DNA from 2 places in the Paenibacillus sp. FSL H7-0350 genome. Region 2 is predicted to be linked to the other one. Evidence: predicted binding sites of a transcription regulator. Region 2 holds the regulator's gene; the other holds the start of a gene.
The links. The regulator CtsR, encoded in region 2, represses protease genes until heat stress. The targets are predictions, from matches to a motif close to ATGGTCAATAAAGGTCAAACA.
Positions count from the first base shown of each region.

Region 1: a site for CtsR is predicted at 11,782-11,802, ahead of clpP (ATP-dependent Clp endopeptidase proteolytic subunit ClpP). Genes of this name have one in related genera too.

Region 1 is NZ_CP151972.1:4,554,489-4,569,588, forward strand. It holds gene NYE24_RS20965 (DUF1858 domain-containing protein) at 114-341, shown strand; gene NYE24_RS20970 (DUF438 domain-containing protein) at 356-1,618, shown strand; gene NYE24_RS20975 (ROK family glucokinase) at 1,894-2,844, shown strand; gene rapZ (RNase adapter RapZ) at 2,890-3,789, shown strand; gene NYE24_RS20985 (YvcK family protein) at 3,847-4,788, shown strand; gene whiA (DNA-binding protein WhiA) at 4,807-5,736, shown strand; gene NYE24_RS20995 (HPr family phosphocarrier protein) at 5,834-6,103, shown strand; one part of gene NYE24_RS21000 (IS3 family transposase) at 6,172-7,040, opposite strand; one part of gene NYE24_RS21000 (IS3 family transposase) at 7,040-7,313, opposite strand; gene NYE24_RS21005 (GNAT family N-acetyltransferase) at 7,470-8,012, shown strand; gene NYE24_RS21010 (SIMPL domain-containing protein) at 8,104-8,853, shown strand; gene NYE24_RS21015 (DUF4163 domain-containing protein) at 9,127-10,230, shown strand; gene NYE24_RS21020 (GDSL-type esterase/lipase family protein) at 10,384-11,022, shown strand; gene clpP (ATP-dependent Clp endopeptidase proteolytic subunit ClpP) at 11,098-11,694, opposite strand; tRNA gene NYE24_RS21030 (tRNA-Arg) at 11,888-11,962, opposite strand; gene NYE24_RS21035 (sugar-binding domain-containing protein) at 12,255-13,307, shown strand; gene gap (type I glyceraldehyde-3-phosphate dehydrogenase) at 13,424-14,434, shown strand; gene NYE24_RS21045 (phosphoglycerate kinase) at 14,666-15,100, shown strand, end outside.
Region 2 is NZ_CP151972.1:3,586,796-3,601,895, reverse strand. It holds rRNA gene NYE24_RS16550 (23S ribosomal RNA) at 154-3,082, shown strand; rRNA gene rrf (5S ribosomal RNA) at 3,210-3,326, shown strand; gene NYE24_RS16540 (GNAT family N-acetyltransferase) at 3,763-4,935, shown strand; gene NYE24_RS16535 (CtsR family transcriptional regulator) at 5,296-5,757, shown strand; gene NYE24_RS16530 (UvrB/UvrC motif-containing protein) at 5,788-6,312, shown strand; gene NYE24_RS16525 (protein arginine kinase) at 6,341-7,405, shown strand; gene clpC (ATP-dependent protease ATP-binding subunit ClpC) at 7,442-9,910, shown strand; gene radA (DNA repair protein RadA) at 10,118-11,485, shown strand; gene disA (DNA integrity scanning diadenylate cyclase DisA) at 11,499-12,575, shown strand; gene pssA (CDP-diacylglycerol--serine O-phosphatidyltransferase) at 12,640-13,377, shown strand; gene NYE24_RS16500 (hypothetical protein) at 13,591-13,986, opposite strand; gene NYE24_RS16495 (PIN/TRAM domain-containing protein) at 14,197-15,100, shown strand, end outside.

The sequences.
Region 1 (15,100 bases), 970 kb from region 2:
AGGCTTGCGGGGATAGTCTTTTTATAGTTAGTGATTACAATCACAATTCACCTCTGCACCCTATGCTAAGCTATTGCCTGAGAAGAATTCTCATTAGTGAGGTGTGCAAAAGGATGAGCAAAGCGTTGAAGCTGGATGAATCGGTCTTTGAGCTGGTAACCAGGCACCCGGAAATTGTTGAGATCATGGTGGAGCTGGGTTTTCGTGATATTGCAAAGCCTGGAATGCTGCAGACTGCAGGACGATTCATGACCCTGTCCAAAGGAATGAAATTAAAGAAAATAGAGCTAGAAACCGTTCGGCTGGCCTTTCAGCAGCATGGTTTCGAGATTATAGAATAGAAGGAGAGATTACGATGAGCGAACTGATTAATAACCGCGAGGTCGATATTCCGGAACAGACACGCCGCCAGGCTATGCTGAGAGAGATCATCAAGGAGCTGCATGCGGGCAAAAGCGTGGAGGAGGTTAAGGCACGATTTGAAGAGGCGGTAGGCGATGTTACGGTGGAGGAAATCTCCGCCATGGAGCACTCCCTAATGACCGAGGAAGGCATTCCGGTAGAGGAAGTACAGCGCCTCTGCTCCGTGCATACGGCGATTTTCAAAGGCTCGATTGAACAAATTCACCGTTCTTCTAAGCCCGAGGAGCAGCCCGGTCATCCCGTGCATACGTTCAAGCTGGAGAACCGCGAGATCGAGCGTCTGGTCAACTTCCGGCTGGAGCTGCATGCGGATAAGTTCAAGAAGAACGCCAGCGATGAGATTATTTTCAAACTGCTGGAGGACCTGAGTCTGCTGCTGGATCTCGACAAGCACTACAGCCGCAAGGAGAATCTCCTGTTCCCTTACCTGGAGAAGTACGGTATATACGGTCCTACGAAGGTAATGTGGGGAGTCGATGACGGAATCCGCAATATGATCAAGGAAGCCAAGAAGGCGCTTAGCGCCTATAACGGGGACAGCGGGCAGATTACAGCCGCACTTGAAGAGATTATTAAGGAAGTCAATGAAATGATCTTCAAGGAAGAGAATATTCTGCTACCGATGGCGCTGGATAAGCTGACTGAGGATGAGTGGGTCAAAATCGCCCGCGAAAGCGATGAAATCGGCTTCTGCCTGACTGCGCCGGATCAGGAATGGGTACCGGAACGTGCGGCGGAGCCTGAGGGCGCTGATGTTCCGGCGGAAGAAGGGGAAGGTCTGTCCCCCCAGGGCTTCATCCGGTTCGAGACCGGGCTGTTGTCGCTCCACCAGCTTGAGACGCTGATGAATCATCTGCCGGTGGATCTCACCTTTATCGATGAGAACGATGTCGTCCGCTACTTCTCGCATGGCAAGGAACGGATCTTCGCCCGGACGAAGGCTGTCATCGGCCGCACCGTGCAGAACTGCCATCCGCCGCAAAGCGTGCATGTTGTTGAGAAGCTGCTGGCGGATTTCAAGGCCGGAGTGAAGGATGCTGAGGATTTCTGGATTAACATCAAGGATAAATTCATCTATATCCGCTATTTCGCCGTGCGGGATGCAGACGGCCGTTATATGGGGACGCTGGAATTCACCCAGAATATCGCACCGATCCGTGCCCTTGAGGGCCAGAAGCGGATTTTGTCGGAATAGCAGTAATACGTCCGGTGCCTTACAATAGAAGAGAATGAACGGACTTTCTTGCCTGCCTGGTGAGAAAGTCTTTTTGTTAAAAAATAAGAATTTATATGTTTTGGGGTTATGTTATGCGGGTTGCCGCCGGGCTGAAGCTGCCAGTGAGCGTTCCGGCCAGCTTCCTCAAGCCCATTGCCCCGGGTGTATCGCCTTTCCTTGACCGCAGGGGAGGCTTCTATTATAGTGGGTACGTAGGATTAACTATTTTAGCATAGAAAAAGGTGGCTTGTAACATGTCTGAACATATCTACGTTGGCGTGGATTTAGGTGGTACCACGATTAAGGTTGGAATCTGTAATGCCGAGGGAAGCCTGCTGCACACTTACGAAGGTCCGACAGGGACTGCGGATGGCGTCGATGCTGTCATCGATAATATCGAGAAGTATGTACGCCAGATTGTGGAGGACTCTCCGTACTCCTGGGACCAGTTGGCTGGTGTGGGTGCGGGACTGGCCGGATTTACGAATATTCGTGAAGGTATCATCATCCTTGCGCCCAACATAGGATTTAGAGATGTGCCGATCCGCTCCATTCTGGAGGGTCGTCTGAACAAGCCAGTCAAAATAGACAATGATGCTAACGTGGCTGCACTGGGCGAAGCCTGGAGCGGTGCAGGGCGCGGCATAGAGAATTGTGTCTGCTATACGCTCGGTACGGGTGTCGGCGGCGGTATTATTATTAATGGTAAGGTGTATCAGGGCTTTGCCGGTCTTGCCGGCGAGCTGGGACATATCTCTGTGGTGCCCGATCTGGAAGCGATCCAGTGCGGCTGCGGGAACATGGGCTGTTTGGAAACCGTTTCCTCAGCGACAGGCATTATCCGCATGGCGAATGATGCTGTAGCACGCGGGGACCGGACCTCCTTGTCCACCGTTGAAAAAATCGCTGCGAAGGAAGTATTCGATGCCGCTAAGGCAGGCGATGAGGCTGCGCTGCGTATTGTGAACCGGGCGGCCTTCTACCTGGGCAAATCGATGGCTTCCGTTGCAGCGGTTCTGAACCCAGAAGTATTCATCGTCGGTGGCGGAGTCTCCAAGGCAGGCGATATTCTGTTCGATGAAGTCCGCCGGGTGTTCGCTAAGCTGGCGCCTGCCCCTCTGCAGACCGGTGTTACGATTGTACCTGCAGCACTTGGCAATGACGCCGGTATTATTGGTGCGGCAGGGCTGCTGCTGCGTTCTTAAAAGACTGGAATTATTCATATACTAATTATAGGGAGGGATGCTGTAATGACTGACCTCGAGCAAACCCTGCCCGCCCATGCCACCCTGATTATCATTACAGGCATGTCGGGTGCGGGCAAGACGATTGCCGTGCAGAGCCTGGAGGATCTGGGGTTCTTCTGCGTGGACAATCTACCGCCTGTGCTAATCCCGAAATTCGCTGAGCTGATTGAGCAGTCCAAAGGTAAAATCGCCAAGGTCGCGCTGGTCATCGACCTCAGGGGGCGGGAATTCTTCACCGCCTTGTCGGAGTCTTTGGCCTATATCAAGGACGAGTCAACGATCGGGTGTGAGATCCTTTTCCTGGATGCCACAGATTCAGTGCTTGTACAGCGTTACAAGGAGAGCCGGAGGCATCATCCGCTTGCTCCTAAGGGCATGCCGCTGGACGGCATCCGCATGGAGCGCCAGATGCTGGAGGAACTGAAGAATTCAGCTACTCTGTGTCTGGATACCAGCAGCATGAAGCCGGTGCAGCTCAAAGAAAAAATAGTGTCACGCTTCTCCCACCTCGGGAAAAGCACCCTCTCGGTTAACATTACTTCGTTTGGATTCAAGTATGGAATTCCGATTGATGCTGACCTGGTGTTCGACGTCCGCTTCCTGCCTAATCCACATTATGTGGATCAGCTGCGGCCTAAGACAGGCCAAGACAACGAGGTGTACGACTATGTAATGAAATGGCCTGAAACGCAAGAATTTCTGACCAAGCTGCTAGATATGCTTCAATTCCTTATTCCGCAATACCGCAAGGAAGGCAAATCCCAGATTATTATCGGCATCGGCTGTACAGGCGGCAAACACCGCTCGGTAGCCATCGCCGAATACCTGGGCAAAATGCTGGGAGTTAGCGAGACGGAAGCGGTAGCAGTCAGCCATCGGGACTCCGAACGCGACCGGCATTGATGAGAGAAGGGATGATTAGTGGCTGAAGAACAAGGACAGCGTCCGAAGATCGTCGTGATGGGCGGCGGGACCGGACTCTCCGTGATGCTCCGGGGGCTGAAAGAGAAGCCGCTGGATATCACGGCGATCGTAACTGTCGCAGATGACGGGGGAAGCTCCGGGATTCTGCGCAGTGAGCTGCAGATGCCGCCGCCCGGGGATATCCGCAACGTACTTACAGCTATGGCTGACGTTGAGCCTCTGATGGCGCAGATTATGAAGTACCGCTTCAGCAGCGGAGAAGGCTTAGCCGGACATAGCCTGGGCAATTTGATTCTGGCTGCACTGACCGACATCTCCGGGGATTTCGTTACAGCAGTCCGAGAGCTGAGCCGGCTGTTCGCCGTTCGCGGCCGGGTGCTGCCTGCGGCCGGAGAGGCGGTAATCCTGCATGCCGAGATGGCGGATGGGACGCTGATTACCGGCGAATCCAAAATTCCGGAGGCAGGCGGCGTCATTAAGCGCGTGTTCCTGGAGCCTGTGGATGTAGAGCCGCTGCCGGAGGCGCTGGAGGCTATCCGCAACGCAGATGCTATTCTGCTTGGTCCGGGCAGTCTGTACACCAGCATTCTGCCGAATCTGCTGGTGCCGAAGCTGGCAGAGGCCGTAGTGGCTTCAGAGGCGATTAAGATTTTTGTATGCAATGTGATGACCCAGCCGGGCGAAACGGATAATTATACAGTTAATGACCATCTTCAGGCCGTATATGACCACATCGGGCTGCATCTGTTCGATTATGTAATCGTGAATGACGGGGAGATCCCGGAGCAGGTTCAGCTTAAATACGCCGAGAAGGGCGCCCGCCCGGTGCAGCTTGACCGTGAGGCTGTGGATGGCAACGGGTATAAGGTGATTGCCGACAAGCTGGTATTATTCAAAACCTATTTGCGGCATGATACAGATAAGCTCAGTCACCATATTTTCCAGCTGGTGAAGGATTGGATTGACAGAAAGAGTTAAATGAAAGAGGTGAGCCCCTTGTCTTTTGCGGCCCTTACCAAAAAAGAGCTGACGATGGTCGAGAGCCCGCCCTGCTGCGAGAAAGCGGAAATGTCAGCGCTGATCCGAATGAACGGTTCGGTGCAGCTTTCAAGCAAAAAGGTGGTTCTCGACATTTCGACGGAGAACGCCGCGATTGCAAGGCGGGTATATTCTTTGCTTAAGAAATATTACCAGGTCCATATCGAGCTGCTCGTGCGTAAAAAAATGCGTTTGAAGAAGAATAACGTCTATATTGTAAGAATTCCGAACCAGGTCCAGGAGATCCTTAAGGATCTGCGGATTGTCTCTGAAGGTTTTATTTTCACGGATGGGATTGATGAGGAGATTGTCGGCAAGAATTGCTGCAAGCGTGCCTATCTGCGCGGAGCCTTCATGGCAGGCGGTTCAGTCAATAACCCGGAGGGCTCTTCGTACCACTTGGAAATCGCTTCCATGTATGAGGAGCACTGCAAGGCGCTCGTTGAGCTGGCTGGTGAATTTCACCTGAATGCCCGCTGTATAGAACGCAAAAAAGGCTTCATCCTATACATCAAGGAAGGCGAGAAGATCATCGAGTTCCTCAGTCTGATCGGCGCTCATCAGGCGCTGTTCAAATTCGAGGATGTGCGGATCATGCGCGATATGCGCAACTCGGTCAACCGGATTGTGAACTGCGAAACGGCCAATCTGAATAAGACGATCAGTGCGGCGGTACGCCAGATTGAGAACATCAAGCTGCTGCAGCGCGAGGTGGGTCTGGAAAGTTTGCCGGATAAGCTGCGGGAGGTTGCCGAGATCAGATTGGCTCACCCGGATATTAACCTCAAGGAAGTCGGGGATATGCTGGGCGGGACGGTCAGTAAATCGGGTGTTAACCACCGTTTGCGCAAAATTGATGAGCTGGCGGACAAGGTCCGCGGCGGCTGATTATTTTTTTTCTAGTGCGGTATGCGTTATAATGATATAATATTATAAAATTAATGTGAAATTTTTGGGCAGATCTCAAATAGGGGGTAAGCGTTTCATGACAAAGCACCCGGTAGTTGTTCGGTTGAAGACGGGGCTCCATGCTCGGCCGGCAGCATTGTTTGTGCAAGAAGCTAATAAGTTTTCGTCGGAGATTTTCGTGGAAAAAGACGATAAAAAAGTGAACGCCAAGAGTATCATGGGCATTATGAGCCTTGCGATCAGTTCCGGTACGGAGATTCATATCAGCGCAGATGGTGCAGACGCGGAACAGGCTGTAACCGCTTTGACCAGTCTGGTAAGCAAGGAAGAGCTTGAGAATCAATAAATGCTACATGGTCTTACCAAAGGGACTGCACCCTGTTTGTGAGACAGGGGTCAAAACACCTTGCAAGTTTAAGCAGCCAGTCGCCGAAAATCCACCGGCGACTGGTTATTTAGTTTCGCCTGAATCCGAATTGAGTTATAGTAGGTGATGTAGTCTCGAACGGTCCGTTCAACGATTGCTGTCGTTGTACACATGAGATCTTCGAGGTAGAACGTTTCAGACTTTAGGGTGGAATGAAACGATTCGATGGGGGCATTATCCGCGGGCGTTCCTTTACGGGACATGCTCATGGTAATGCCTTTTTCTTTGACTGCCGCCTGGTACGCCTGAGACGTATACACACTGCCCTGATCGCTGTGGAGCAGCATGTTGGCCCGCTCTGGAAGTTGGCCCAGCGTATCCAATACAAAGGACGTGTCCTGCTTGTCCGCTATACTGTAAGCGACAATTTCTCCGTTGTACAGATCCAAAATACTTGAAAGGTACAACATCTTGCCGCCAAACGGCAAATACGTAATATCTGTGACCAGTTTTTGCAAGGGAGCTGCTGCATGAAATTGCCGCTTTAACAGATGTTCTGCAGGTTGTGCCGGTTGCCCCGTAGTCTTTCGTTTCTTCATCCTCACACGGCACTGTAATCCCTCACGCTGCATGATACGCTGGACCCGTTTATGGTTTATAGGCTCTTCTGCCCGAAGGAGTGCCGTGATTTTACGGTAACCGTACCGGAATTTGTGCAGAGTGCAAAGCTGCCTTATCTTTTCCACCATCCGATCTGTACGTTGAGTCCTGGCAGCCTTCCAGCGGTAGTAGGTAGCTCTCGCGACCCCAAGCCACGCACAAGCCTCCGACACCTTCACTTCTGCCCGAATGGATTCGATCCAGGCAACGACAACTTCTGGTTCCACCCCCTTTCCAGTTCCTTGTACTTTTTTAGCAGGTCCAATTGTTGCTTCAGGAATCGATTCTCTGCCTTTAGTCTCTCCAGCTCCGTAGTGGCTTCCGGACCTTTTCCAAGGCTGTATTGCTTACCTACAGGTTGCTCCATGCGATGAATTTCGCCTTCGCGATACCATTTCATCCAGACTTTTAGTTGTGTCCTATTTCGTATGCCCAACTGTCTCATAACATCGCTCACGGGTACTCCTGCCAATCTCATTTCTATAGCTTTCATCTTTATTTCTACGGGGTAACTCACTCTGGTTGCCAACGCAAAAAACACCTCCAAGGATATCTCCCTATCTTACGACAGAGTTTCATTCTCTTGAAGGTGTTTTGATTTGTCTCACATTAGGGGGTCAGTCCCCAAAAGCCCCTTAGGGGCTTTTTTTCATATCAGCTATACTGGATAAGGCGGGGGATAGGAATGCAGATTCAAGGCAATGAAGTATCATTAGTGGAACCTGCTGAGACGTTCAGAGAGCCGTATTTAGCCTTTTATGAGGAGTGGAAGGCCAGCGGTGAGCCATTTGTCCCCTGGGTAACAGAGATGGACCCGGCTGACTTTGGCGGTATGATTCAGGCTCTTCGCGGGTATGCCCATGGTGCAGAAATCCCGGACGGGTGGGTGAGAAGTTCAACCTTCTGGCTGGTGACTACGGACAAGCGGGTAGTGGGAGCTGTGAACATCAGGCATCGGCTGACGGAGAGGCTGCTCCATTCTGGCGGGCATATCGGTTATGGCATCGTCCCCTCTGCACGCAGACAGGGCTATGCAAGTGAGCTTCTGAAACAGGCTCTCCTGAAGGCCGGTGAACTGGGTATTGAGCAGGCACTCGTGGTCTGTGACGCCGTCAACACCGCATCGGAACGGACAATCCGCAGGAATGGCGGTATCGGGGATAGCGAATATATAGAGGAGGACGGAAATGTCATCCGCCGCTTCTGGATCGGGACGGGGAGCAAATAAAAAAATATCGTACATTGCTCATGCAACTTTTACCATGCTGTCCCGTCTAGAGGGTACTAACACTTAAACGAATCGAAAGGGGATGGCAAGCATGAGAAAATGGGGTAAATCGATTGGAGCAGTATTGCTGGCAGGGAGCTTGATGATTGGAGGAATGGGGTTGAGCGGAGTGCTAAAGGGTCCTGAAAAGGCTTACGCTGATGAGGTGCAGAAGAATATTGTGAACGTGGTGGGCAAAGGCGAGCTGTCGATCAAACCGGATATCGCGTATCTCTCCATCGGGGTAACGACAACTGCCGAAACCGCGCAGGAAGCACAGAAGGGCACAGCCGCGAAGGTCTCCAAGCTGACCGCCTTGTTCAAGACCACTTGGGGCATTGCGGACAAGGACATTCAGAGCACCCAGTTCTACGTACAGCCTAACTACACTTACAGCGAGAAAGACGGCCAGAAGGTAAAAGGCTATAACGCCCAGCATACCCTGGAGGTCGCTTACCGGGATCTGACAAAGGTTGGACAATTGCTGGACGCTGCCTCGGCGGCTGGAGCGAACAACATCGGCAATGTGCGGTTTGCCATTGAAGATCCATCGGCTTTTGAAGCACAGGTAATCGAGAAGGCTATGCAGAATGCAGATGTCAAAGCAGCGGCTATTGCCAAAGCAGCCAAACGCGGACTGGGCCAGGTAGTCACAGTCGTTCAGAGTGATGACGGGAATAACCCGGTGGTCTACGCTGAAGCAGCGCAAAAGATGGCAATGGATTCTGCTGCCGGAAGTTCCGTTGAACCCGGGCAGGTCAAGGTCACTACCCAATTGAATGTAACCTATGAACTGAAATAAACGTTTCGCAAGAGGCGCTTGCTCTGCTGTTATAGCGGGGCAGGCGCTTTTATATAATTATATGAATGTATATATATGCACATATGCGCTATCGAAAGCTCTCAATTTGTTTAAATTGAGGTAACAGGATCTTTAGATAATCATGGCAAACCTTAAGAAACTGTAAAGCGGATTGTAACAATCCCCGCGCTTTCTTTTACTATAATAGGAACAGTGATACTGAGGAACACACATCATGACTAATCATACCACCAGGTGGAAGGGGAAATAACAATGAATACGAACTCTAAAAAATACATCCGCAGATGGGGTGCGGGAATGCTCGCAGCAGGAATTCTGCTGGGCGGAACAGGAATCCTCAATGCAGATATTACGGAGGCCGCTCCGGCAACCGTTCAGGCCAAATCCAAATCCTCCTCTGTAGTGCTCAAGGTAAACGGTAAAAGCACAGCCCTAACGGGCCTACTCCAGGAAGGAAAGGTATGGGTGCCGGTAACCTTCCTGCGCGATGCGCTGGGGATGCCACTCTCTTATGATAAAGCAGGGAAGACCTACACGATCGGTACCGGTGCTGCGCAAACGAAGCTGGTACTTTCAGAGTATGGAATCGCTATTAAGGTGAACAATTATTACATCAATGAATATGACGTCAAACAACAGAACAACCGGCTGTACGTCCCGTCTCAGCTCATTAACGATTACCTGGGCTATAAGGTGGACTGGAACGCGGCAGCAGGACAGCTGAATCTGACGAAAAGAACGCAGAATGCGATAACTATCAAGACTGTGAGCTATGTGAAGGATCATAAGGATGCGCCTGTCCGGCTGGATTATCCGCAGGTCAGCGGTCTGGCAAGTGCAGAGGCTGAGAAGGCAATCAATGATACGATTAAGCAGACCGTTCTGAAATTCGCAGCCGAATCTGAGGATGTAATTTCCAAGCGCCAGAAGGATGAACAGCCGTATGAATTTGAAGGCGGCTATGTAGTCACCTACAATCAGGATGGCGTACTTAGTCTGGTGACTAATCAGTACGAATATACCGGCGGTGCTCACGGGATGACGTACCGCAATGCCTTCACCTTCTCGCTCAAAGACGGCAAACGCCTGCTGCTGGGCGACCTGTTCGGGGCCAACCCCAATTACAAGAAGCAGCTTAACAGCAAGTTGACTACTGAGCTCAAGGCTCATGGAGGCTATCTGGGCGGGTTCACCGGCCTGAATACCGAGAAGTATTTCTATTTAAAAGATGGAAAAGCGGTGCTCTTCTTCCAGTTGTATGAATATACCGTCTATGCTGCAGGCTTCCCGGAATTCGACTTCAGCTTCAAGGAACTTCTGCCTGACGGTAGCAGTCCGTTCACAGCGCTGAAATAATAGATCTTCATAAGAATGCTCTTGTGTTTCCTCCGGGAGACGCAGGGGCATTCTCCATGTGCAGTGCCTAATCAGCCTGCCCTGCCGTTACCACTTTACCCGGATAGTCATAAGCTATAGAAGGCAAGCAGCTTATAACGGGGAGGTAAGGTTATGGTCTATGCGTATACGGCTATCGGAGATTCACTCACAACCGGCTTCGGGGCGCTGCCCGGGAACGGGTTTGTCCCCATCTATCGTCGGATGGCAGAAGGGAGGCTGGGCATGCCAGTGGCGCCGGCGAATCTTGGCGTCAACGGTCTGACCACCGGGGGGCTGAAGCAACGGCTGAGGACCTCTAATGTCTACCGGGCAGCAGTGAAGGATGCGCAGATCATTACGATGTCCATTGGCGGCAATGACTTGATTAAGGCAGCCCGGGCAGCGGGGCCCAGGCCCGGTGAATTCCAGGGCTTGCTTCAGCAGGCGCTCCGGGATTGCAAGCACAATTACAGCGACATCATGGGCACCCTTACACAGCTCAAGGCTGGTACGCGTAGCCCCTATATCATCCGATTGGTAGGCCTCTATAACCCATATCCCCAGGTGGATGAAGCAACAGAGTGGGTGCGGGAGTTCAACCGCTATGCCGCAGGCTATAGCAGTAATAATGTAGGTTTTGCTTCGATATATCATGAATTTGCCGGTAATGAGCGGGGGCTGCTGTTCCTGGACCATATCCACCCGAACGGCAGAGGCTACCGCGTAATCGCAGGCAAGCTGGATGCCCTGGGGTACGGGGGCTTAAGGTAGGCATGAAGAAAGAGGCTGTAACATGACCGGACCGGTCTGTTACAGCCTCTTGGTGTATTCATTGGGATAGATTACTTATACGCCTGTCGGCAAAGTCTTCTCAATTACCTTGTCCACGATACCATATTCGGCAGCGTCTGCAGCACTCATGAAGTAATCGCGGTCGGTATCCTTCTCGATCTTCTCCAGCGGCTGGCCTGTACGCTCGGACAGGATGCGGTTCAGCTTCTCACGCAGCTTGATGATGCGGCGGGCGCGGATCTCGATATCCGAAGCCTGGCCCTGGGCACCGCCTAGCGGCTGGTGAATCATGATCTCGCTGTTCGGCAGGGCGAAACGCTTGCCCTTGGCACCGGCGTTCAGCAGGAATGCTCCCATAGAAGCGGCCATACCTACACAGATGGTAGATACATCCGGCTTAATGTATTGCATTGTATCAAAGATTGCCATACCCGCTGTGATGGAACCGCCTGGGCTGTTCACATACAGGTGAATATCCTTATCCGGGTCCTCGGCAGCCAGGAAGAGCATTTGTGCGATGATGGAATTGGCTACCACGTCATTAACCTCCGTTCCAAGGAAAATGATGCGGTCCTTCAGCAGGCGGGAATAGATGTCATAAGCGCGCTCACCGCGGTTGCTCTGTTCTACTACCATAGGAATATAACTCACGTGGAAAACCTCCTTGAAATTGGTGCTTCGAATGTGTTCATTGTTTACTGTTACCGTAATAACCACATGATAAACAAATTCAAACAAAAAGTCAAAGAAAGTCAAACTTACTTTCAAAAAAAAGAGCCCTCAAGCGGCTCATTGGTTAAATATAATATATCCGGCACTAAATTATGTACAAGCTTGAAAATAATGGCGCGCCCGCCAAGAATCGAACTTGGATCTCAGGCTTCGGAGGCCTACGTCATATCCATTGGACCACGGGCGCAACAGAAATTATTATAATACACATCTCGGATAAAAGCAATGTGTATTAAGCATGCTGCTTAAAAATAGTTTTGTCCGTTTTCATTAAGAAAGCCGGAGATACGCCTCCTGCCTGCTGTGCGCCGGACAAGCCCATGTATAAGATGAAAGCGGGCTGAGAATTATAGTCTCGGAACACTTGCACTCGGCGTCAGTTTTGGGTAGAATATGGGTGGGACTTAAAAAGTTAACCCGGGACATTTTGAGACCACGAACAAGGGATAAGAGAAAGACGAAGTTGCAGGAGTGAAAGCATGCGTAATTTATTGGAAATCCAAAAGCAGCTTCTGCCTGATCTCATGGAAACCCTTAAGAGACGGTATACGATTCTACATCAGATCATGCTGTCAGATATTATTGGGCGCAGGACGTTAGCCGCATCGCTTGATATGACTGAGCGGGTGCTGCGCGCCGAGACGGATCTTCTGAAATCGCAGGGGCTCATTGAGATCGAGAGCGTCGGTATGCGCATTAGCGATGCCGGTCGCGGACTGCTTGACCTGCTGGAGCCGGTCGCCAAGAGCCTATTCGGCCTGGATGATCTGGAAGAGAAAATTCGTACTACGTACGGTCTCACCAAAGTAATTGTGGTACCTGGTGATTGTGAGACATCGCCGTTCACTAAGCGTGAACTGGGGCGCGCAGGCTCCAAGGCACTGCTCAGCGTACTGCGCAGTGACGACACGATTGCCGTCACAGGCGGATCAACCCTGGCCGAGATGGCCGATCAGCTGACCCCGCCGCTATCCCTTTCCTATAAGAACGCCTGGGTTGTTCCGGCGCGCGGAGGACTGGGAGAGAGCATGGAGATACAGGCCAACACCATTGCTTCAACCATGGCCAAACGGATTGGTGCCAATTACCGACTGTTGCATGTGCCCGATCTGCTTAGCGGAGACGCTTATCAGTCACTTGCGCAGGACTCCAATATTGGAGAGATTGTACAAATTATCCGCAGATCGCGTATTATTGTACATGGAATAGGTGATGCCATTGAAATGACTCACCGCCGCAAGCTGGACTCCGGGACAATCTCAGAGATTCAGGGCGAGGGTGCTGTAGCCGAGTCCTTCGGATACTATTTCAATGAGGACGGCGAAGTGGTTCACACTATGCTGACCATGGGGCTGCGCCTGGAAGACATAATCCGAACAGAAGTCGTTATCGGCATTGCCGGAGGCAAACGCAAGGCGAAGGCTATTCATGCGATGCTGCGGTTCGGGCAAGAGGATATTCTCGTCATCGACGAGGCGGCGGCTGTCGAAATTGGCAAGGAAATCGACACACAGCTACAAAAGGTCCTATAGATTCCATTAAATGGGGCGCGCGCAAAGGGTTTATGCATTATACTTAACATTGTTGTCTTGACGAGCCTCACGGCCTGTCTTGAATAAATAAAACGAACTCTAGGAGGAACTATTCAATGAGTGTAAAAGTTGGTATTAACGGTTTTGGACGTATTGGACGCCTTGCATTCCGCCGTATTCAAAATGTAGAAGGTATCGAAGTGGTAGCAATCAATGACTTGACTGACGCTAAGATGCTTGCTCATTTGCTTAAATATGATACAACTCAAGGTAAATTCCAAGGCGATGTTGAAGTGCATGACGGCTTCTTCAAAGTTAACGGTAAAGATGTTAAGGTTCTGGCGAACCGCAACCCTGAAGAACTTCCTTGGGGAGAGCTTGGCGTTGATATCGTTCTGGAATGTACTGGTTTCTTCACAACTAAAGAAGCCGCTGAGAAGCACCTGAAAGGCGGAGCTAAGAAAGTAGTTATTTCCGCTCCTGCTACAGGCGACATGAAAACTGTTGTGTACAACGTTAACGATGACATCCTTGACGGTTCCGAAACAGTAATCTCCGGTGCATCTTGCACAACGAACTGCCTGGCTCCTATGGCCAAAGTCCTGAACGACAAGTTCGGTATCATCGAAGGTCTGATGACTACTATCCACGCTTACACAGGTGACCAGAATACTCTTGATGCTCCACACGCAAAAGGCGACTTCAGACGCGCCCGCGCTGCTGCTGAGAACATCATCCCTAACACTACCGGTGCTGCTAAAGCCATCGGCCTGGTTATTCCAGAACTGAAGGGCAAACTTGACGGTGCAGCACAACGTGTGCCTGTAGCTACAGGTTCCCTGACTGAGCTGGTTACTGTTCTGGACAAGAGCGTAACCGTTGAAGAAATCAATGCAGCCATGAAAGAAGCTTCTGACCCAGAAACTTATGGCTACACTGAAGATGAAATCGTATCTTCCGACATCAAGGGTATGACTTTCGGTTCCCTGTTCGATGCAACTCAGACTAAAGTACTGACTGTTGGCGACAAACAGCTGGTTAAAACTGTTGCTTGGTATGACAATGAAATGTCCTATACTGCACAGCTGGTTCGTACTTTGGAGAAATTCGCTAAGCTTGCTAAATAAGACCGATTTCATATAAGCAGTACAATAGAGCGGAAACAAGGAAAGTCTGTTTCCGCTCTTTCTAAAAATATAAGACTTTATAGGCTGGTCGCTATAAAGTATCCTTCTATTTCTCGCTGAAACGGTACCGTCCTAAAGAGGACGGTAAAGGTCGTTTCAACTTGATGAACTGGATTCGTGTGAAATGGCTTTGTGAAGGAACCAATTTTGGGTGTGGAGGAAATGTTAATCATGAACAAAAAAAGTGTCCGTGATGTAGAAGTAAAAGGCAAACGCGTATTCGTGCGTGTAGATTTCAATGTGCCAGTGGAAGACGGCAAGATCACTGATGATACCCGTATCCGCGAAACCCTTCCAACAATTAAATACCTGATTGAGAACGGTGCAAAGGTCATTCTGGCCAGCCATATGGGCCGTCCTAAAGGCGAATTCGTCGATTCCATGCGGTTGACTTCCGCTGCAGTCCGTTTGTCTGAATTGCTCGGCAAACCGGTAGCCAAGGCTGATGAGGCCATCGGCGAAGCGGTAAAAGCGAAAATTGCTGAGCTGAACGATGGCGATGTGCTTGTGCTTGAGAATGTCCGTTTCTACAAAGGCGAAGAGAAGAATGATCCTGAACTGGCTAAGCAGTTCGCTGAACTGGCTGACCTGTTCGTCAATGACGCA
Region 2 (15,100 bases):
TGGATACCGAAACGAATTTGCGTTTTAGAACATTCCTTTAAGTTGAACTTGTGTAAACAAGTTTTAAATTAATGGCGATGCTACGATGATCTAGATGGAAATACAGGCGTTGAAGAAATTCATTGTCCGATATTTTCCTGACGGAACAATCGAGGTTAAGCTACTAAGAGCACACGGAGGATGCCTAGGCGCCAGGAGCCGACGAAGGACGTGGCGAACAACGAAACTGCCTCGGGGAGCTGTAAGCAAGCTTTGATCCGGGGGTGTCCGAATGGGGAAACCCAGCTGTGGTAATTCGCAGTTACTCATTTCTGAATACATAGGAAATGCAGAGGCAGACCAGGGGAACTGAAACATCTAAGTACCCTGAGGAAGAGAAAACAATAGTGATTCCGTCAGTAGCGGCGAGCGAACGCGGAACAGCCTAAACCAAGGGGCTTGCCTCTTGGGGTTGTGGGACGTCTCACATGGAGTTACAAAGGAATATGGTAGGCGAAGAGGTCTGGAAAGGCCCGCGATAGAGGTAAAAGCCCTGTAGCCTAAACTGTGTTCTCTCCGAGACGGATCCCGAGTAGTGCGGGGCACGTGAAACCCCGTATGAATCCAGCAGGACCATCTGCTAAGGCTAAATACTACCTGGCGACCGATAGTGAAACAGTACCGTGAGGGAAAGGTGAAAAGCACCCCGGAAGGGGAGTGAAATAGAACCTGAAACCGTGTGCTTACAAAAAGTCAGAGCCCTTTCTATGGGTGATGGCGTGCCTTTTGTAGAATGAACCGGCGAGTTACGTTTAACATGCAAGGTTAAGGTGAGAAGCCGGAGCCGCAGCGAAAGCGAGTCTGAATAGGGCGACTCAGTATGTGGACGTAGACCCGAAACCGTGTGATCTACCCCTGTCCAGGGTGAAGGTGCGGTAACACGCACTGGAGGCCCGAACCCACGCATGTTGAAAAATGCGGGGATGAGGTGGGGGTAGCGGAGAAATTCCAATCGAACTCGGAGATAGCTGGTTCTCCCCGAAATAGCTTTAGGGCTAGCCTCGGTGAATGGAGTGGTGGAGGTAGAGCACTGATTGGGTGCGGGGCCCGCAAGGGTTACCAAGCTCAGTCAAACTCCGAATGCCATTAACTTCTTGCCGGGAGTCAGACAGTGAGTGCTAAGATCCATTGTCAAAAGGGAAACAGCCCAGACCATCAGCTAAGGTCCCCAAGTGTGTGTTAAGTGGGAAAGGATGTGGAGTTGCACAGACAACCAGGATGTTGGCTTAGAAGCAGCCACCATTGAAAGAGTGCGTAATAGCTCACTGGTCGAGTGACTCTGCGCCGAAAATGTAACGGGGCTAAACACACCACCGAAGCTATGGCTAGATGCTTTGCATCTGGGGTAGGGGAGCGTTGTATGTGGGTTGAAGGTGTACCGTAAGGAGCGCTGGACAGCATACAAGTGAGAATGCCGGTATGAGTAACGAAAAGATCAGTGAGAATCTGATCCGCCGAAAGCCCAAGGTTTCCTGAGGAAGGCTCGTCCGCTCAGGGTAAGTCGGGACCTAAGGCGAGGCCGAAAGGCGTAGTCGAAGGACAACAGTTTGAAATTACTGTACCACCGTAATCCGCTATGAGCGATGGGGTGACGCAGGAGGGTAGTGACGCGGACTGATGGATGTCCGTCTAAGCAGTGAGGCTGGTGTGTAGGCAAATCCGCACACTATTAAGGCCAGGCTGTGATGGGGAGCGAAAATTATAGTAGCGAAGGTCATGATCTCACACTGCCAAGAAAAGCCTCTAGCCAGGAGAAGGTGCCCGTACCGCAAACCGACACAGGTAGGCGAGAAGAGAATTCTAAGGCGCGCGGAAGAACTCTCGTTAAGGAACTCGGCAAAATGACCTCGTAACTTCGGGAGAAGAGGTGCCTCGGTAGGGTGAATAGCCCGAGGGGGCCGCAGTGAAAAGGCCCAAGCGACTGTTTAGCAAAAACACAGGTCTGTGCGAAGCCGTAAGGCGAAGTATACGGGCTGACGCCTGCCCGGTGCTGGAAGGTTAAGGGGAGTGGTTAGGGGTTAAACCCGAAGCTGTGAACCGAAGCCCCAGTAAACGGCGGCCGTAACTATAACGGTCCTAAGGTAGCGAAATTCCTTGTCAGGTAAATTCTGACCCGCACGAATGGCGTAACGACTTGGGCGCTGTCTCAACGAGAGATCCGGTGAAATTTTAATACCTGTGAAGATGCAGGTTACCCGCGACAAGACGGAAAGACCCCATGGAGCTTTACTGCAGCTTGATATTGAATTTGGGTACGATCTGTACAGGATAGGTGGGAGCCGTTGAGGCAGGAGCGCAAGCTTCTGCGGAGGCGCCGTTGGGATACCACCCTGATCGTATCTAGGTTCTAACCTAGTACCGTAACCCGGTACGGGGACCGTGTCAGGCGGGCAGTTTGACTGGGGCGGTCGCCTCCTAAAGAGTAACGGAGGCGTTCAAAGGTTCCCTCAGAATGGTTGGAAATCATTCGCAGAGTGCAAAGGCATAAGGGAGCTTGACTGCGAGACCTACAAGTCGAGCAGGGACGAAAGTCGGACTTAGTGATCCGGTGGTACCGCATGGAAGGGCCATCGCTCAACGGATAAAAGCTACCCTGGGGATAACAGGCTTATCTCCCCCAAGAGTCCACATCGACGGGGAGGTTTGGCACCTCGATGTCGGCTCATCGCATCCTGGGGCTGAAGTAGGTCCCAAGGGTTGGGCTGTTCGCCCATTAAAGCGGTACGCGAGCTGGGTTCAGAACGTCGTGAGACAGTTCGGTCCCTATCTGTCGTGGGCGCAGGAAATTTGAGAGGAGCTGTCCTTAGTACGAGAGGACCGGGATGGACGTACCGCTGGTGCATCAGTTGTTCCGCCAGGAGCATGGCTGAGTAGCTACGTACGGACGGGATAAGCGCTGAAAGCATCTAAGCGTGAAGCCCCCCTCAAGATGAGATTTCCCAGTATGTAAGACCCCTTGAAGACGACGAGGTAGATAGGTTGGAGGTGGAAGTGCAGCAATGCATGGAGCTGACCAATACTAATCGGTCGAGGGCTTATCCAAATTTCTAACACGCAGATTCGTTTCGGATTCAGTTTTCAGGAATCAAGTTCCTGAACGCAACGAAATTCATTCACACATTCGTGATGAACCGAATTTCTAGCGGCAGCGTCTGTTTCACAGACGCATGTTTGGTGGCGATAGCGGAGGGGTTCCACACGTACCCATCCCGAACACGACCGTTAAGCCCTCCAGCGCCGATGGTACTTGGACCGAAGGGTCCTGGGAGAGTAGGACGTTGCCAAGCACACATTAGCCATTGTTGAGCAATCGACAGTGGTTTTTTTGCGTGCAGGCAGGGCTGTGGAAAAGCTGTGGATAGATTTCAGTAAGTACAGAAAAGTTGCGCACATGTGGATACCTTTGCAGGAACAAATTGATCCCCGGATTATGGGGACATCACGCATAATATTGTGGATGAGTCAAGCAAAAACATAAGTAATACACCGATTTTGTGGATAAAAAGTGAATATTGTGGATAGATAAAACGTATTCGTGGATAACTCATTTCAGCCGGAAAGAATCTCTTTCCGGTTTTTTGCGTTGCTGTGCAAAAGCTGTGGATAACTATTCTTTTTGCAGCTGATGACAAGCCTCTATTAGCATCTGGCGGCTTCGCTTGTTATACTCTCTATTAAGCAAATAACTGGAGCTAATTTATGAAATGTAACGGGGGGAACAGAATGGAAATCAGGCAATTACGTGCCGGAGAATTTGAGGACAGCCTGAGCTTGTCCGAATATGCTTTTAAGTATAAGGTTTCTGCAGAAGATAGAGTACACGCCAAGGAGAATTTCAAACCGGAAGAAACCTGGGCGATTTTTGAAGGGGACAGCATCGGTGCGAAGCTGACGCTTCTTCCGTTACAGGTATATATACAAGGCAAGCCCGTTTCTATGGGGGGCATCGCCGGTGTAGCTACTTGGCCGGAGAAGCGCCGGCAGGGTTATGTAGCCCATCTGCTGATCCATGCGCTCGAGACGATGAACGAAGCCGGTCAGACGTTGTCCTTTTTGCATCCGTTCCTGATTCCTTTTTACCGTAAATTCGGCTGGGAGATCTACTGTGAATATAAGAAGTACACTCTTCCAGTAGGGAAGTTCCCGCACAAGACGGAGATTAAGGGCAGCGTGAAGCGCGATACCTCTGATCTTGCAGTATTCCGGCAGTTGTACGACCAATTCGCCATGAGGTATAACGGTACTCTCCAGCGCAGTGAGTCCTGGTGGAAGGAAAGTGTGCTTGATGACGATACACATTCCTGTGTGTTTTATTCTGAGCAGGGTGACCCGGAAGGTTATGTGCTGTATAAAATAGTGCAGCAGGAGCTGGTCATAGATGAGTTCATCTATGGGAACGAGCGTGCCCGCCAGGGCTTGTGGACCTTCCTTGCCAATCATGATTCCATGATTACGGCTGCACAGCTGAAGCTGGTGCCTGCTGACGATATTCTGCCCTTTCTCCTTCCTGATCCGCGGATTGCGCAGGAGAATTATCCATACTTCATGGCGCGTATCGTCAATGCCAAGGCTTTTGTGGAGAACATGAGCTTCAATGTGCCGGAGGGTGAACGGGAGCGGGTGCTTTATATTGAAGATAAGCATGCGTCCTGGAACAACGGGTTGTGGCAGTGGACGGTGTCGGAGCAGGGGGAGGCGACGCTTACCCAAATTCAGGGCGAGCGGTCAGAGGCTGACCTGGAATGCAGTATCGGCACGCTTACTGTGCTGCTGATGGGGTATAAACGTCCGCTTCAGGCGGCAAAGTACGGACAATTATCCGGGACTGCTGAGGCGACAGCTTGGCTTGAAGCGCTGATTCCGCAGGCCGAGACGGCATTATTCGATTTTTTCTGACAGAGAAAAGCTCTTCCCCTTCCCTTGGAAGCGGAGGAGCTTTCCTATACATAACGCCTCAATTCATGGAACTAAGCAGGCAACCGGAATACAATACAGCCAAAAAGTAAAAAATAAGAGTAACCCCTTGGAATTCAGTGAGAATATGTTATAATATGAAAAAGTCAAAGAAAGTCAAAGTCAACGCAGGCCGGATATATCGTTCTCAGGAATGTAACATTTAGAGAAAAGCGCAGTGCAGAGGCTTTTGCAGCCGATTCTTATTGCATTGCCAGGGTTAAATTCTTAAGAGCAAGTCTCTGACGGCAGGCGTTGGCGCAGCACAGTTTTAACCAATGCTTACACACTGGAGGATGAGTGATGCGTAATATCTCCGATATTATTGAACAATATCTGAAGAATATTTTGCATGAAAGTCCCGAAGGTACGGTGGAAATTCAGCGCAATGATCTGGCGGACCAGTTCTCCTGTGTCCCGTCACAGATCAATTACGTCATCAGCACACGGTTCACATTGGAAAAGGGATATGTGGTGGAGAGCAAACGCGGCGGCGGCGGATATATCCGGATTCAGCGCTATGAGCTGCCACAGAATGTGGCCCTATACGCACATCTGAACTCCACGATAGGGAATGATATGGATCAGAATTCTGCCGAAGGGCTGATTTATCAGCTGGAGGAGGCCCGATTCCTCTCCAAACGTGAAGCGTGTCTAATGCGGTCTGCGGTTTCCCGGGAATGCCTGACGGTTAATCTGCCGTACCGGGATGAGATTCGTGCCAAGCTTATGAAGGCTATGCTAATCTCTTTATTGGGCAAATAATTTGTCAAATGGTAAGGAGGGACACCGCTCATGCTATGCCAGGAATGCGGCGTCAAACCGGCTACACTCCACTTCACGAAGATCGTGAACGGGGAGAAGACGGAATTTCATATTTGCGAAAGCTGTGCGCGGGAGAAGGGTGAACTGATTCCCGGAACTGCGGGAGGCTTCTCTATCCACAGCTTGCTTTCCGGTCTCCTGGACCTGGAGGGCTCGGGCAAGGGAAAATCAGCAGCAGCACAAAGTGTGCAAGGTCTGCATTGCGAAAACTGCGGTATGACCTATTCACAGTTCAGCAAGCTGGGACGGTTCGGCTGCAGCTCCTGCTATAAGTATTTCGACAGTACGCTTGACCCGCTCTTCAGACGGGTGCATGGCAGTACAGCACATGTCGGCAAGCTTCCCAAGCGGGCTGGAGCACAGATTATGTGCAAGCGCCAGATTGATGAGCTGAAGCAGGAATTACAGCAGAGTATTGTGCAGGAGGAGTTCGAAACCGCAGCTGAGCTGAGGGACAGAATCCGCAAGCTTGAAAAAGAAATTCCACAAGAGTAAAGTCTTTGATATATAGGGGGGATCAGGCATGTCAAGTCTCCGGTATACCGAACAAGCACTTAGTGAATGGATGCGCTGCGGCGGCAGTCATTCAGAGATTGTCATCAGCAGCCGTATGCGTATCGCCCGTAATCTGGAGCATCTTCCGTTCCCGCTACTTGCTTCGGCAGAGCAGTCGGAGGAGGTGCTGGAGCAGCTTGCCCCTGTATTTCAGGGCGATGCCTCTGCAGATTTCGGCAGCTTTGAACTGCTGAGACTGGATGAGCTGGGTGAGCTGGACAAAAAAGTGCTGGTGGAAAAGCACCTTATCAGTCCTAATCTGGCGGATGACTCTAAAGGCGGGGCAGTTATTCTTAATGAGGATGAGTCGGTCAGCATTATGATTAATGAGGAGGATCATCTCCGCATTCAATGCCTGTTCCCTGGGCTGCAGGTCAGAGAAGCTTGGGTGAGGGCGACCGCCATCGATGATATTTTTGAGGCTGCTGTCAATTACGCCTTCGATGACCGCAGAGGATATTTAACAAGCTGTCCCACCAATGTGGGAACTGGGCTAAGAGCTTCGGTTATGGTCCATCTGCCGGCCTTGGTGATGACTCATCAGATCAACCGCATTTTATCCGCAGTCAATCAGGTGGGGCTTACCGTTAGAGGAATTTATGGTGAAGGCAGCGAAGCAGTAGGGAATATCTTTCAGATCTCGAACCAGATTACGCTGGGACAGACCGAAAGTGAGATTATTGAGAATCTTCACAGCGTAGTCACCCAGATTATAGAGCATGAGCGGAATGCGCGTGATCGCCTGCTGGCGGATTCCGCATTGCGGATTACTGACCGTATCAAGCGCTCCTACGGAATACTGGCCTATGCTGCTGTGATGGAACTGAAAGAGTCGGCACAGCGGCTCTCCGATCTGCGGCTTGGTGTAGATCTGGGGATTCTGGAAGGGCCTTCGATTTCAGTGCTCAATGAGCTGAATGTCAAGACTCAGCCGGGCTTTCTGCAAAAGCTGTTCGGTGACGAGCTGTCGCCTACTGAACGCGATATGTACCGGGCAAAGCTGCTCCGGGAGACACTGGGATCACAACATTAATTATAGATATTTATTATCCGTGGAGGTGCAGGAGATATGATGTTTGGAAGATTTACGGAACGCGCACAAAAGGTGCTGGCGCTGGCGCAGGAAGAAGCCGTACGTTTGGGACACAACAACATTGGGACAGAGCATATTTTACTCGGACTGATTCGTGAAGGAGACGGCATTGCCGCTAAGGCATTGATCGGACTTGGTCTGGGTCTGGAGAAGATACAGGATGAAGTAGAAACGCTGATTGGCAGAGGTCAGGAACAACCGACCAACATCGCTTATACTCCTCGTGCCAAGAAGGTAATCGAGCTGTCTATGGACGAAGCCCGCAAGCTGGGTCATACGTATGTGGGAACAGAGCATATCCTGCTCGGTCTGATCCGCGAGGGAGAGGGCGTAGCAGCCCGTGTGCTGAACAATCTCGGCATTAGCCTGAACAAGGCCCGCCAGCAGGTATTGCAGCTCCTGGGGAGCAATGAAGCAACCTCCAGTCACAGCGGAGCTCCGGCTAACGTCAGCACGCCAACATTGGACGGCCTGGCCCGCGATCTGACAGCTTATGCCAAGGACGGTAACCTCGATCCTGTGATCGGCCGCAGCAAGGAAATTGAGCGTGTCATTCAAGTGCTGAGCCGCCGCACCAAGAATAATCCGGTATTGATCGGTGAGCCTGGGGTCGGTAAAACGGCGATTGCCGAAGGTCTGGCTCAAAAGATTATCAACAATGAAATTCCGGAGACGCTGCGCGACAAGCGTGTCATGACCCTCGATATGGGTTCTGTAGTGGCCGGTACGAAATATCGCGGTGAGTTCGAAGACCGCCTCAAAAAAATTATGGATGAGATTCGCCAAGCAGGCAATATCGTGCTCTTCATCGATGAATTGCATACGCTGATCGGAGCGGGTGGTGCAGAAGGCGCAATTGATGCTTCCAACATCCTGAAACCTGCCCTGGCCCGTGGTGAGCTGCAATGCATCGGTGCCACTACGCTTGATGAATATCGCAAATATATCGAGAAAGACGCTGCCCTGGAACGCCGCTTCCAGCCGATTACGGTGGATCAGCCTTCGCCTGCAGAAGCTGTTCAGATCCTCTTCGGCCTGCGTGACCGCTATGAAGCCCATCACCGGGTGAAGATTACGGATGAAGCCATTGTGGAAGCTGTCAAGCTGTCGGACCGCTATATTCCAGACCGGTTCCTGCCGGACAAGGCCATTGACCTGATTGATGAAGCGGGCTCCAAGGTAAGACTGAATTCTTACACCATTCCGCCGAATCTGAAGGAACTCGAAATGCGTCTGGATGATATCCGCAAGGAGAAGGATTCCGCAGTTCAGAGCCAGGAGTTCGAGAAGGCTGCTGCACTGCGCGATACCGAGCAGAAGATTCGTGAAGAGCTGGATACTACGAAGAATCAGTGGAAAGAAAAGCAGGGCCGCACCGATTCCCAGGTTACACCTGAGGATATCGCACAGGTGGTTGCCAGCTGGACCGGCATTCCGGTCAGTAAGCTGAAGGAAGAAGAAACGGACCGTCTGCTGAATATGGAAGCTCTGCTGCATGAACGTGTAATCGGCCAGGATGAGGCCGTTAAGGCAGTCAGCCGGGCTCTACGCCGGGCGCGTGCGGGTCTGAAGGACCCGAAACGTCCGATGGGCTCCTTCATCTTCCTCGGACCTACCGGGGTTGGTAAGACAGAGCTGGCGCGTGCGCTTGCCGAAGCGATGTTCGGTGATGAGAATGCGGTCATCCGCATCGACATGTCGGAGTACATGGAGAAGCATTCCACCTCCCGTCTGGTCGGAGCGCCTCCAGGGTATGTTGGGTATGAAGAAGGCGGACAATTGACAGAGAAGGTGCGCCGCAAGCCTTATTCGGTTGTCCTGCTGGATGAGATCGAGAAGGCCCACCCTGAAGTGTTTAACATTCTGCTGCAGGTGCTGGAAGACGGCCGTCTGACCGATTCCAAAGGTCGCGTGGTCGATTTCCGCAATACCCTGATTATCCTGACCTCCAATGTCGGGGCACAGGCAATCAAGAAGAATTCGACGCTTGGATTCACGGCTGTTCAAGATGCAGGCGCCGATTATACCAATATGAAGGGCAAGGTTATGGAAGAGCTGAAGAAGAGCTTCCGGCCTGAGTTCCTGAACCGGATCGATGAGATCATCGTCTTCCACTCTCTGGAGGAGAAGCATATCGCAGAGATCGTTACATTGATGTCCGATGAATTGCGCAAGCGTCTGCGTGAGCATGATGTAGACTTCCTGCTTACCGACGGAGCCAAAGCGTTCCTGGCCAAAGAGGGTTATGATCCGGCCTTCGGTGCCCGTCCGCTCCGCCGGGCGATTCAGAAGCATATCGAAGACCGCCTCTCCGAAGAGCTGCTCAAAGGAAACATCAAGAAGGGCGATTCCCTGAACATTGATGAGGTGAACGGCGAACTGGTCGTAACCACCATTGAGGCGCCGGCCGAGGTCTCCCTGGAGAAAACAGTCGAAACTGAATAATTGTTCCGGAAAATGAAACAAAGCTCCCGCTCCTCCGTATAGAGGGGCGGGAGCTTTATTTGTTTCCGACCCTCAGGCATGCCTAAAAGAAGACGCAAATTAAAACTAGATCTTAAGTGTCCTTCCGTTCAGTGTGCAGAAATGGTAAACTTTGAATAAGAGTAAAATATCCGCAATTTTAGCAAGTTCGGACGGTAAGGAGTGCACATGGCTAAACCTAAAACAAAATTTTTCTGTACCGAATGCGGCTACGAATCACCAAAGTGGTTCGGGAAGTGCCCGGGGTGCCAGGAATGGAACTCGATGGTAGAGGAAACGGAAAGCGTCGTCAAAACACAAGGCATGAATGCACCTATTTTTCAGAGTAAAGAAAAGGCGCAATCGATCATAAATATAGAAAGTGACAAGGAGCCGCGTATTCTGACGGGCATCGGAGAGCTTAACCGCGTGCTTGGCGGCGGAATTGTACCCGGCTCGCTGGTGCTGGTTGGAGGCGACCCCGGAATCGGGAAATCGACACTGCTGCTGCAGACCTCGCATGCCTTGACTACACAAGGGCTGCGCGTGCTGTATATTTCGGGGGAAGAATCTGTGCGGCAGACCAAGCTGCGGGCCGACCGACTCGGAGCGCTCTCTGCGGAATTGTACGTTCTATGTGAGACGAACATGGAGAGCATTGAGGAAGCCATTGAGCAGATTCAGCCTCAATTTCTGGTCATTGACTCGATCCAGACTGTATTTATGCCGGAAGTAACCAGTGCGCCGGGCAGTGTAGCACAGGTGCGGGAATGTACGACAAGATTCATGCGGATTGCGAAGATCCGGGGAATCGCCACGGTGCTTGTAGGGCATGTAACCAAGGAAGGCGCTATTGCCGGCCCTCGTATGTTAGAGCATATGGTGGACTGTGTCCTTTATTTTGAAGGGGAACGCCATCATACGTACCGTCTGCTGCGTGCGGTGAAGAACCGCTTCGGCTCCACGAATGAGATCGGGATCTTTGAAATGGGGGAAATCGGGCTGACCGAGGTGGAGAACCCGTCGGAGCTGTTCCTGTCCGAGCGCCCGCTTGGAGTGGCCGGTTCTGCGGTGGTAGCCAGCATGGAGGGCACAAGACCTGTTCTTGTTGAACTGCAGGCGCTGGTAGCTTCGACACATTTCCCTTCGCCCCGCAGAATGTGCACAGGGATGGATCATCAACGGATGGCGCTGATCATTGCTGTACTGGAGAAGCGGATGGGCATGTTCCTGCAGAATCAGGACGCTTACCTCAACGTTGCGGGAGGGGTGAAGCTGGATGAGCCGGCGGTGGATTTGGCTGTCGCCATCAGCATTGCCTCCAGCTTCCGTGATTTTCCGACCAAGCCGTATGATGTGTTCTTCGGGGAGGTAGGGCTTACCGGTGAAGTGAGAGGGGTATCACGCGCAGAGATGCGGGTGAAAGAGGCGGCCAAGCTTGGCTTCCGGCGGGTCATTATGCCCGAGAAGAGTCTGAAGGGCTGGAAGCATCCGCAGGATATCCAGATTATAGGCGTCAGCACAGTAGCACAGGCACTAGCGGTTGCGTTAGATTAGGGGGCACAGGGACATGAAAGAATATAATCCATCAGATAATATGAATGATCTGCTTAGAATGGCTGCACCTGGAACACCCTTCCGGGAAGGACTGGAGAATGTGCTTCGCGCGAAGACCGGGGCACTGATTGTTGTCGGATATAGTCCGGAAGTCATGGAGGTTGTCGATGGCGGCTTCTCCATTAACTGTGATTTTTCACCAAACTATTTATACGAGCTGGCCAAAATGGACGGGGCGATTATTCTGAGCGAGGATCTGAAGCGGATTCTGTACGCCAATACGCAGCTGATCCCTGATTCCTCCATCTCTTCGATCGAGACAGGAATCCGGCACCGGACGGCTGAACGTGTAGCGAAGCAGACCGGCAAGCTGGTCGTTTCCATTTCCCAGCGCCGGAATATTATTACGCTGTATCAGGGCTCCATCCGTTACGCGCTCAAGGAAATCGGTGCCATTCTGGCCAAGGCCAACCAGGCGATTCAGACTCTGGAGAAGTACAAAGCCGTTCTGACACAAGGGCTGACCAACCTGTCCGCTTCCGAATATGAGGGGATTGTGACGGTGGCCGAGGTTGTCGGTGTGATTCAGCGCGTAGAGATGGTGCTGAGAATCAAAATGGAAATTAAGCGATACATCAACGAGCTTGGCAATGAAGGCCGGCTGATCAGCATGCAGATGGAAGAATTGGTTGGAAATACTGAGGAAGAAGCATGGCTGCTGTACAGAGACTATGCCAGGGAAGAGCAGGAGGAGAAGATCCGTGAGATCATTGCCGGGCTGAAGCGCAGCAGCGATGATGAACTGATGGATGACAACCATATTGCCCGCCTGCTGGGCTATTCCTCAACAGCCATTTCCTCCGAAGAAGCTGTGACTCCGCGCGGTTACCGCCTGCTGAACAAGATCCCAAGGCTGCCGAATGTAATCATTCACAATTTGGTGGAACGCTTCGAAATGCTGCCTAACCTGATGACGGCAAGCATAGCTGAGCTTGATGAAGTAGATGGCATTGGCGAGGTCCGCGCACGCAATATTCAGGACGGGCTGAAGCGGCTCCAGAAACAAGTTCTTATTGACAGACAAATGTAAATACCATACAATCACGTAATGTTACAGTCCCATGCAGTGCAAGTAGGAAAATTGAGGTGAAGAAATGATACAAAAATCAATTCCAAGTCTTTTTACGATTGGTAATCTGATGCTTGGAATGTTTGGTATCATGATGGCGTTTGACGGCAAGCTGAGCATGGCCGCTATCATGGTGATTATCGCGATGCTGCTCGATGGGCTGGATGGCCGTATGGCCCGTGCGCTGAAATGTGAGAGTGAATTCGGCAAGGAGCTGGATTCTCTATCCGATGTAGTTTCGTTCGGAGTCGCACCGGCGCTGATTATGTATTTAACAAGTCTGCAGGAGCTGAATCCTGCAGTGGGATGGACAGTCACAGCGATTTTCCCTGTATTCGGAGCCTTACGTCTGGCCCGGTTCAATGTCCGCCCGGGGATTCCGGGATATTTCGTAGGATTGCCTATTCCTGCTGCGGGCGGGGTTCTGGCCACGCTTGCACTTTTCCATAAGGATGTATCTGCACCATTCATGATTGTGGCTACCCTGCTGCTGTCCTATCTGATGGTCAGCACAGTGAAGTATCCCAACTTCAAGAAGATCGGTTTTCCCAAAAAAGCGGTTATAGGCGCACCTGTAGTTATCGTGATCGCTGTAGCTGTTGCGGTGGTCTTCCCTGAACAGATTGCCAAGCTGATCTTTGGACTGCTGGCGCTGTATGCCTTGTATGGCTTCAGACAGAGCTTAGGACTATTTAAGGTTCGGCGGCAACGCCGCCGCAGAAGACGCGCGGAAGATAAGGTATATCATTCCAAGAACGGTTAGCCCTCCTTTTGAAGGACGGTACCGTTTCAGCGAGAAATATAAGGATAAGTTATTGCGTGAAACATATAAATTCTTATATTTGTACAAAAGGCATTGCCTTTCCTGATATCAGGAGAGTGCAATGCCTTTTTGCTGCTTGCGGGAAGGGAAGTATAAGGAATACGGTTCCCCCGGAGCTGGGGGAATGGATGAAGGAGAGCGCGGACGGTCTGCTCAGGACAAGTTGAACAACCCGAGTGTTGCGCATTTCTGCGATTCCTTGGCGACAACCTCGTCCATATTGATAGCAAGCAAATTGCAGAGTGCAGACATGTAGAACAACTCGCGGCCCAGCTCGGAGCCAATGACCTCCCGGCAGTTCTCACACAGCTCTCCTGCCAGATGAGTCCCTGCAAGCTCTTTGGCTTGCTCAAGGCCTAGAGTGGGCTCGAAGACCTGCTTGGTGGCGTGCAGCTGAATGCAGCCGCATTCGGTAATGGCTTTGACGACAGCCCGGTTGACGGAAGCACTGCTCTGTCCGTTCTTGGACATTACATCCAGAAGACTACGGTGACGGAGCAGCAGTTCGGAGACTTGATCCTGAAAGGCCTGTAAACTTGGTGCGCTCATTTTCCATTCACCCCTGGGTTCGAATTGAGTTCATTATATGCCAGGGTCTCCCTCATTTTCAACCAGAAATAGAGGTTTACGGCAAGAGAGCTGACCGGGAATTTCGGGCTTACAGAAAAAATAACGGCCCCCTGGATTATTGTCCTAAAAATTGGAACATACTGGTGAGGTATAGAGGATTGATGGATGAATAAAAGGAGGTGCGAGGTTATGTGGAAAAAGATGATTTTGATGCTTGCCGGGTTATGTGGAGCCTGGTCCGGTTATTCGCTATATCACGCGGCAGAAAGAGGGTTCCCGGTAGGCCTTGGGAAACTGGAGGATAGCTTGCCTATGGAAGGAAGCGTTTTGTGTGCGGTGCTGGGTGCCATTATTTTTCTGATTGCGGGGACTTTATGCGCGGATTGGGCAAGTTCAAAACTGCGGGAGGCGGTTGCGTATTGCTCGCGTATCCCGATGAATGAGCTTGCTGCAAGCGCAGCGGGGCTTACGGGAGGTCTGCTGCTGTCTCTGCTGCTGTATCCCGTTATGGCCTGGCTGGGCAAAGCAGGGGAGCTGCTGCAGGTAGCTGCTACGCTTGCCCTGGGTTATATGGGTCTGCGGATCGGACTGGAGAAGAAGGAGGAGCTCGCTTCGCTCTGGAATACCGGACGCTGGGCGCGCTCTGCGGAACCGGAGGAACGCGGAAATCAGGAGCATAAGATCCTCGATACCAGCGTGATTATTGACGGACGGATTGCTGACATCTGCAAAACGGGCTTCATCGAAGGTACCATTGTTATACCTGAGTTCGTACTGGAGGAGCTGCAGCATATTGCCGATTCATCCGATCTGCTGAAGCGTAACCGTGGACGCCGGGGGCTGGATATTCTGAATAAGATTCAGAAAGAGCTGGACGTCAAGGTGCTGATCTATGAAGGGGATTTCGAGGAGATCTCGGAAGTGGACAGCAAGCTGGTCAAGCTGGCGAAAGTGCTGCACGGCAAGGTCGTCACCAACGACTTCAACCTTAACAAGGTGTGCGAGCTGCAGGGAGTGTCAGTGCTGAATATTAATGACTTGGCGAATGCAGTGAAGCCGGTGGTTCTGCCGGGCGAAGAGATCATTGTACAGG